Linked DNA regions of Methylosarcina fibrata AML-C10. The protein of the gene in region 1 interacts with the protein of each later gene in a pairwise test. Links are inferred from orthologs where the notes say so. Each region holds a gene or a part of one and is shown on either strand. Other genes may lie near its edges.

Evidence for each region.
Region 2: the proteins of nusG (region 1) and rho interact in binary tests that used the Escherichia coli proteins (3 or more experiments, as listed by UniProt). The link is inferred for Methylosarcina fibrata AML-C10 from one-to-one orthologs.

The regions. Positions count from the first base shown.
Region 1 is NZ_KB889965.1:4,353,602-4,357,229, forward strand. Bases 673-3,628 are described here. They hold nusG (transcription termination/antitermination protein NusG), read left to right. Parts: upstream 673-1,861; coding sequence 1,862-2,395; downstream 2,396-3,628. Other genes in these bases: tuf (elongation factor Tu), read left to right, coding at 673-1,310; secE (preprotein translocase subunit SecE), read left to right, coding at 1,480-1,857; rplK (50S ribosomal protein L11), read left to right, coding at 2,505-2,936; rplA (50S ribosomal protein L1), read left to right, coding at 2,937-3,628. Also shown: more of tuf, read left to right, coding at 120-672. UniProt on the Escherichia coli protein: Part of the processive rRNA transcription and antitermination complex (rrnTAC). The complex forms an RNA-chaperone ring around the RNA exit tunnel of RNA polymerase (RNAP).
Region 2 is NZ_KB889965.1:2,734,004-2,738,657, forward strand. What follows is about bases 1,069-3,863. They hold rho (transcription termination factor Rho), read left to right. Parts: upstream 1,069-1,735; coding sequence 1,736-2,992; downstream 2,993-3,863. Other genes in these bases: A3OW_RS0112915 (DEAD/DEAH box helicase), read right to left, coding at 1,069-1,105; trxA (thioredoxin TrxA), read left to right, coding at 1,221-1,547; A3OW_RS0112930 (undecaprenyl-diphosphate phosphatase), read left to right, coding at 3,055-3,863. In the rest of the region: more of A3OW_RS0112915, read right to left, coding at 1-1,068; more of A3OW_RS0112930, read left to right, coding at 3,864-3,882; amrS (AmmeMemoRadiSam system radical SAM enzyme), read right to left, coding at 3,918-4,654. UniProt on the Escherichia coli protein: Facilitates transcription termination by a mechanism that involves Rho binding to the nascent RNA, activation of Rho's RNA-dependent ATPase activity, and release of the mRNA from the DNA template.

The DNA.
Region 1 (3,628 bases):
CATCTTCTGTGATATTCGCCCATATAGCTCAGTAGGTAGAGCACTTCCTTGGTAAGGAAGAGGTCACCGGTTCAAATCCGGTTATGGGCTCCAAATTATAGAATAGATAAAGGTGTAAAATGGCCAAAGAAAAATTTTCACGTAGCAAGCCGCATGTAAACGTAGGCACGATCGGTCACGTGGACCACGGCAAGACGACCCTGACCGCCGCCCTGACCAAGGTGATGGCGGAGCTGCAAGGCGGCGAAGTAAAAGCGTTCGATCAGATCGACAACGCGCCGGAAGAGCGCGCGCGCGGGATCACCATTGCGACCTCGCACGTGGAATATCAATCGGCGACCCGTCACTATGCGCACGTGGACTGCCCGGGCCATGCCGATTACGTGAAGAACATGATCACCGGTGCGGCGCAGATGGACGGCGCCATTCTGGTGTGCTCGGCGGCGGACGGTCCGATGCCGCAGACCCGTGAACACATTCTGTTGTCCCGTCAGGTGGGTGTGCCTTACATCGTCGTGTTTCTGAACAAGGCCGACATGGTGGACGATCCCGAGCTGATCGACCTGGTTGAAATGGAGCTGAGAGAATTGCTGGACCTGTACGAGTTCCCGGGCGACGACACGCCGATCATCGTGGGTTCGGCGCTGAAGGCTTTGGAAGGCGACACCAGCGAGATCGGCGTGCCCTCGATCGTCAAGCTGGTGGAAGCCTTGGACAGCTACATTCCGTTGCCGGAAAGAGCGGTGGACGGTGCTTTCCTGATGCCGATCGAAGACGTGTTCTCGATCTCGGGCCGCGGCACCGTGGTGACCGGCCGGGTGGAGCGCGGCATCATCAAGGTGGGTCAGGAAGTGGAAATCGTCGGCATCCGTCCGACCACGACCACCACCTGCACCGGCGTGGAAATGTTCCGGAAGCTCTTGGATCAAGGCCAGGCGGGCGACAACGTCGGTATTTTGCTGCGGGGCACCAAGCGCGATGAAGTCGAGCGCGGTCAGGTGCTGGCGCAAAAAGGCACGATCAAGCCGCACAACCATTTCAAGGCGGAAATCTACGTCTTGTCGAAGGAAGAAGGCGGCCGTCACACGCCGTTTTTCAATGGCTACCGTCCGCAGTTTTATTTCCGGACCACCGACGTGACCGGCGCCGTGGAGTTGCCGGAAGGCGTGGAAATGGTCATGCCGGGCGACAACATTGCCGTCGAAATCAAATTGATCTCGCCGATTGCAATGGACGAAGGCTTGCGTTTTGCGATCCGGGAAGGCGGTCGTACCGTCGGCGCGGGCGTCGTGGCATCAATTATTGAATAATAAAATAAATTGGTTTATTATTAGCAGTTCTGTAAGTTTCTCTGAATAGGTCAGTAGCTCAATTGGTAGAGTAGCGGTCTCCAAAACCGCGGGTTGGGGGTTCGAGACCCTCCTGGCCTGCCATTCAGGGGAAGGTATAACACATAATCCATTTTCATAGTAAACACTCATGAATACTCAAGCAGAAGCTGCCACATCTATCGGGGATGTTGTCAAACAGGTCCTCGCGGTAGTTCTTGTAGTTGCAGGTGTGGCCGCATTCTACTATTTCTCGGAAATTCAGCTTCTTTACCGGGTTCTTGGTTTGGTGGTTGTCGTATTGGCTTCTTTGGGGCTGGTATTGACTACCGATTTGGGGCAGAGCGTCTGGAGTTTTGTTCTGGAATCCAAAGTGGAGGTCAGAAAAGTGGTTTGGCCGACCCGTGAAGAAACGACGCGTACCACCATGCTGGTCTTCGCGATGGTGTTCATCGTGGGTTTGATTTTGTGGTTGTTGGACATGTTTCTTTTTTGGGGCGTTCGCCTTATAACCGGTCAGGGCGGGTAAGCATATGGCATTGCGTTGGTATGTGGTACACGCCTATTCAAACTTTGAAAGCAAAGTTAAACAGGCGCTGGAAGAAAGAATCAAAAGAGAAGGGTTGGAGCAGTATTTTGGAAAAATACTGGTGCCGACGGAAGAAATTGTTGAAATGCGCATGGGTCAGCAGCGGAAAAGCGACAGAAAGTTTTTTCCCGGGTACGTATTGGTTCAAATGGAATTGACCGATGAGACGTGGCATCTGGTAAGGGACATTCCCAGGGTTTTGGGTTTCATCGGCGGAACCTCCGATCGTCCTGCACCGATTTCGGATAAGGAAGCAATGTCCATCCTGAGTCGGGTGGAAGAAGGCGTCAACAAGCCTCGGCCCAAGATTTTGTTCGAAGTAGGGGAAGTGATCCGGATTATTGACGGACCTTTCAAGGATTTCAACGGCGTGGTCGAAGAAGTCAACTACGAAAAAAGCAAATTAAGAATTTCCGTGCTCATTTTCGGGCGCTCCACATCGGTTGAACTGGGTTTCAATCAAGTCGAAAAAAGTTAATCATTTTTCATTGAATAACTGTTTTAATTTGGATCTCTGTCTGAATAAGGCAGGGATTTTTGTGTCTACGGGGAGCAGAAATGCGTTCGCACCCATATTGGAGTAAAAAATGGCAAAAAAAATCACGGCATACATCAAGCTGCAGGTGAAGGCAGGCGAGGCGAATCCCAGCCCGCCGGTAGGTCCGGCCCTGGGTCAGCGTGGCGTCAATATCATGGAATTCTGCAAGGCATTTAACGCCAAGACTCAAGACGTTGAAAAAGGATTGCCTTTGCCTGTCGTCATCACGGTTTACAGTGACCGCAGTTTCACTTTTATCACTAAAACGCCGCCGGCTTCCATATTGCTTAAAAAGGCATCGGGCATCAAAAGCGGCAGCAGTCACCCGAATACTAAAAAAGTAGGGACGGTAACCCGCGCCCAACTGGAAGAGATTGCCAAGACAAAAATGGAAGATTTAAATGCGGCCGATCTTGAAGCCGCGGTAAGAACCATCGCCGGCAGCGCACGCAGTATGGGTCTGAATGTGGAGGGACTGTAAATGGCCAAGTTGACGAAAAAAGCAAAATTAATCAGAAGCAAGATCGATGGCGCCAAGCAGTATACAGTTGCCGAAGCGGTTCAATTATTAAAAGAGCTGGGAACTGCAAAATTCAACGAATCCGTCGACGTGAGCGTGAATTTGGGCGTCGATCCGAGAAAATCGGATCAGAATGTAAGAGGCGCGACCGTCTTGCCTCATGGCACCGGCAAAACGGTGAGAGTGGCGGTATTCACTCAGGGGCCCAATGCGGACGCTGCGAAAGCGGCGGGCGCCGATATCGTCGGCATGGACGATCTGGGCGATCTGGTTAAAAAAGGCGAAATGAATTTTGACGTCGTCATCGCTTCGCCGGACGCCATGAGAGTCGTAGGTCAATTGGGCCAGATTCTGGGACCGAGAGGCTTGATGCCGAACCCTAAAGTGGGTACGGTGACTCCGGATGTTGCCACCGCAGTCAGAAACGCCAAGTCCGGCCAGGTGCGTTATCGTACCGACAAGGCGGGCATTATTCATTGTACTTTGGGAAAGCTCACCTTCGACGCTGACGCCATTCAGGGCAATCTGGAAGCGTTGTTGTCGGATTTGAGAAAGGCAAAACCCGCTTCTTCAAAGGGTGTTTACATCAAAAAAGTCACATTGTCGTCAACCATGGGTCCCGGCTTGTGGCTGGATCACAGCAGTTTGGCGGG
Region 2 (4,654 bases), 1.6 Mb from region 1 along the record:
AGCGCGCGGTGCGCCCGATCCGGTGCACGTAATCCTCCACGTCCTGCGGCAGATCGTAATTGATCACGTGGGAAACGTCGGGAATGTGCAGCCCGCGGGCCGCGACGTCGGTTGCAATCAGCAGGGTAATGTTGTTTTCCTGAAAATCGTTGAGAATCCGCTGACGTTTTTCCTGCGGCACGTCGCCGCTTAAAGCGGCCGTTTTATAACCGTTGACGTTGAGGACGTCGTCCAGTTGTTCCGCGCATTTTTTGGTGTTGACAAAAATAATGCTGCGCTGGGGCTGATATTGATTCAATATGCCGAGCAACAACGGTATTTTCTGCTCGTTGGACGGGCAAAAGGCGCTTTGCCGGATGGCTTTGGAAGTCACCGCCTCGGCCTCGATGCGAATCAGCACCGGATTGTTCATGTGTTCATAGGCCAGTTCCGTAACCTTATAGGACAAGGTCGCCGAAAACAGCATGTTCAGCCGCGTTTCCGGCGGCGGCATGCGCCGAAACAGATAACGGATGTCCTTGATGAAGCCCAAATCGAACATGCGATCGGCTTCATCGAGAACGCTGACCTGGATGTGATCCAGGGTAAAGGCGTTCTGCCGGTAAAAATCGATGATGCGCCCCGGCGTGCCGATGATGACGTCGACGTTCGATTTGATTCGATCCAGTTGTTTTTGATAGTCGGTGCCGCCGTAAATCAAAGCGAACCTGAGATTAAGAGGCTTGCTGAGCTGCAAGGCGTCCTTATGGATCTGAATGGCAAGCTCACGGGTCGGCGCCAGAATGATCGCCCGCGGGTTTCTGTTCCTGCCGCTTCCGGCAGGAGGCTTGGGCTTTTTCACATCGGCTTCGGAAGCTTCCTCTTCCTCGCCGGCGCCTTCGACGTCATTGACCAGGCGCTGAAAAGTGGCCAGCAGAAACGTAGCGGTCTTGCCGGTGCCGGTCTGCGCCTGGCCGGCAATGTCCTTGTCGCGCAACAGCAAGGGCAATGCTCTATCCTGAATCGGAGTACAGTACTTGAATCCGGCCTGAGTCAAACCGGTCAGGATTGAATCGGACAATTCCAGATTGCTGAAACGGGTTTCGGTTAAATGTGTCGTATTCATAGTCTCTATAGCATAACGTAAAAATCAAATTGGCAGTACCCGATTAACTAGAAATTGATTGACTACGTGCTTCATCCCTCCTATAGTTTTAATTTTAATTTGTTGGAGAAATAGTGTGAGCGACTCAGTCCTTCATGTGAGTGATAGCGAATTTAACGAAAAAGTTATTAAAGCTAGCGGTCCTGTTCTGGTTGATTACTGGGCTGAATGGTGCGGTCCTTGCAAAATGATTGCCCCGGTTCTGGATGAAATAGCTAAAGATTATGCGGGCAAATTGACCGTCGTTAAATTGAACATTGACGAGAATCCCAAAACCCCCCAGCATTATGGCGTACGCGGAATTCCCACGCTGATGCTGTTCAAGGACGGCGAAGTGGAAGCGACCAAAGTTGGCGCTTTAACCAAATCCCAACTCGCTTCATTTCTTGACAGCAATATTTAAATAGATGCCCCTCACTCGACCCGTCATAATTATTAGACGGGTTCGAGAATTTAAGCTATACTTAATGAAGGCGCCAGGTCCGGTGTCTTCCAGCATATCGTCCGATACACTGCACCCCTTAAATCTGAATCCTGTTCGGGTAATTACGGATCAACTCCGTACCTACTCTCCTGCGAATTGTCTTTTTTATGAATCTAACCGAGTTAAAACTAAAACAAATCAGTGAAGTTATAGAAATAGCCGAGTCCCTGGGACTTGAAAACGTTGCCCGCTCACGAAAGCAGGATTTGATTTTCGCTATTTTGAAAAAGCAGGCAAAAGCCGGGGATGACATCTACGGTGACGGCGTTCTGGAAATTTTGCAAGACGGTTTTGGTTTTTTGCGTACTCCGGGCTGTTCTTATCTGGCAGGACCCGACGATATTTATGTATCGCCCAGCCAGATCAGACGGTTTTCATTGAAGACCGGCGACACCATCAGCGGCAAGATCCGGCCGCCGAAGGATAATGAGCGCTATTTCGCCATGCTCAAGGTGGAGCAGATCAATTTCGAGCCTCCGGAAAACACCAAAAACAAAATTTATTTCTCCAATCTCACCCCGCTGTTTGCCAAGGAGCGTTTTGTGCTCGAACAAGGCAACGGCACCAGCGAAGATTTGACCGGGCGCATCATCGATTTGATCGCTCCCATCGGCAAGGGCCAGCGCGGCTTGATCGTGTCCCCGCCGAAAGCCGGTAAAACCATGATCCTGCAAAGCCTGGCCCAGGCGATTGCCGACAAGAATCCCGAATGTTACCTGATCGTTCTACTGATCGACGAACGTCCGGAAGAAGTGACCGAAATGGAGCGTTGCGTGCGCGGCGAAGTGATCTCCAGCACGTTCGACGAACCGGCGACCCGCCATGTTCAAGTGGCGGAAATGGTCATCGAAAAAGCCCGCCGTCTGGTCGAGCATAAACACGACGTGGTCATTTTGTTAGACTCGATTACCCGTCTGGCCCGGGCCTACAACACCGTCGTGCCTTCTTCCGGCAAAATCCTTACCGGCGGCGTCGACGCCAATGCCCTGGAAAAACCCAAACGCTTTTTCGGCGCGGCGCGAAACATCGAAGAAGGGGGCAGCCTGACCATCATCGCCACCGCGCTGATCGATACCGGTTCGAGAATGGATGAAGTCATCTACGAAGAGTTCAAGGGCACCGGCAACATGGAATTGCATCTCGACCGCAAGATTGCCGAAAAGCGGATTTATCCGGCCATTAACATCAATCGCTCCGGCACCCGCCGGGAAGAATACCTGGTTGATCCCGACACGCTGCAAAAAACCTGGATTCTGCGCAAAATACTGCAACCGATGGATGAAACCGCCGCCTCCGAATTCCTGATCGGCAAGCTGAAAGACTTCAAGACGAACGCCGAATTTTTCGAATCGATGAAGCGTTAATTTTTTCGTAATAATTTTCTTGTATCATTGCCGCCTCATTACCGCTGAATTCCGATCCGTTCATGGCCGATCCCGCCTCCTTGCTTCATGCGATCATCCTCGGCATTGTCGAGGGCTTGACCGAATTTTTACCCGTTTCTTCCACCGGACACCTGATCCTGACAGGACAATTGCTGGGCTTTAACGATGAAAAAGGCAAGGTCTTTGAAATCGCCATTCAGTTTGCGGCGATTCTGGCCGTCGTTTGGGAGTACCGAGTCCGGCTGTGGCAGACTCTGCTGGGCATAACCTCCGACCCGCCGTCGCAGCGGCTGGCGGTTAATCTGACCGTATCCTTTCTGCCCGCCGCGGTGCTGGGCTTTCTCTTTTTGAAACAGATCAAAACCTATTTGTTCAATCCCGTGGTCGTGGCATCGGCGTTCATCGTCGGCGGCCTGCTGATCATTTGGGCCGAGCGCAGGCAGCACGTCATCCGTGCCGAATCGATCGACGACATGACCTGGAGGGATGCCTTGAAGGTGGGCTTCGCCCAGGCCTTGTCGATGATACCCGGCACATCGCGCTCCGGCGCGACCATTATCGGCGGACTGTTTTTCGGACTGTCCCGCCGCGCCGCCACCGAATTCTCCTTTTTCCTGGCCATCCCGACAATGTTCGCGGCCACGTCCTACGATGTTTACAAGCATCGCGACCTGTTCAGCGTCGACGACCTCGACCTGTTCGTCGTCGGCGGCATCGTCTCCTTCTTCAGCGCTTTTCTGGCGGTGCGCGGACTGCTCCGCTTCATCAGCCGCCACGACTTCACCGTGTTTGCCTGGTATCGCATCGCTTTCGGCCTGCTGGTGCTGCTTTCGGCCCGGATGGGCTGGGTGGACTGGGGCAATCAGTAGTTCTCAAAACGCACCCTCGCCCGCCGCGCCGGAATCTAACCCAAAGCCACCGACTGCCGTTTAGCGCCCCAGTGGCCCGGCTTGTCCTCGAACACCCCGGCGCACTTCTCGCCGCAGGAAGGGCACTCTCCGGATGCATCGGTATGCCACTCCAGCAGTTCGTACCAGTCACGGCCGATCAACAATTGCCCGCAACGGTGGCAATAGGTGCTTCCTCCCGTCCTGTCGTGCACGTTGCCGACGTAGGCGTAGCGCACGCCGTTTTTCAAGGCGATCTCTCTGGCCTTCACCAGGGTGGACTTCGGCGTTCTCGGCTTGTCGAGCATTTTCCAGTCGGGGTGAAAGGCGGTAAAATGCATCGGCACGTCCGGTCCCAGGTTTTCCACCACCCACTGCGTCATCTCTTCCAGTTCCTTTTCCGAATCGTTTGCCTCCGGGATCAGCAGGGTCGTCAGTTCCAGCCAGACCGAAGTTTCGTGCTTGATGTATTTCAGGGTGTCCAGGACGGGCTGCAAATGCCCGCCGGTGATCAGATGATAAAAATGCTCCGTGAAGGCTTTTAAATCGATATTGGCCGCGTCCATCCACTGATAAAATTCAGTCCTGGGTTCTTCGCAGACATAACCGGCCGATACCGCCACCGACTTCAGACCGAGACTTCGGCAGGCCTTGGCCGTGTCGATCGCATATTCGTGAAAAACGACCGGATCGTTATAGGTATAGGCGACGCTCCGGCAGCCGTGTTCGCGCGCCGCCTGGGCAATGGCCTCGG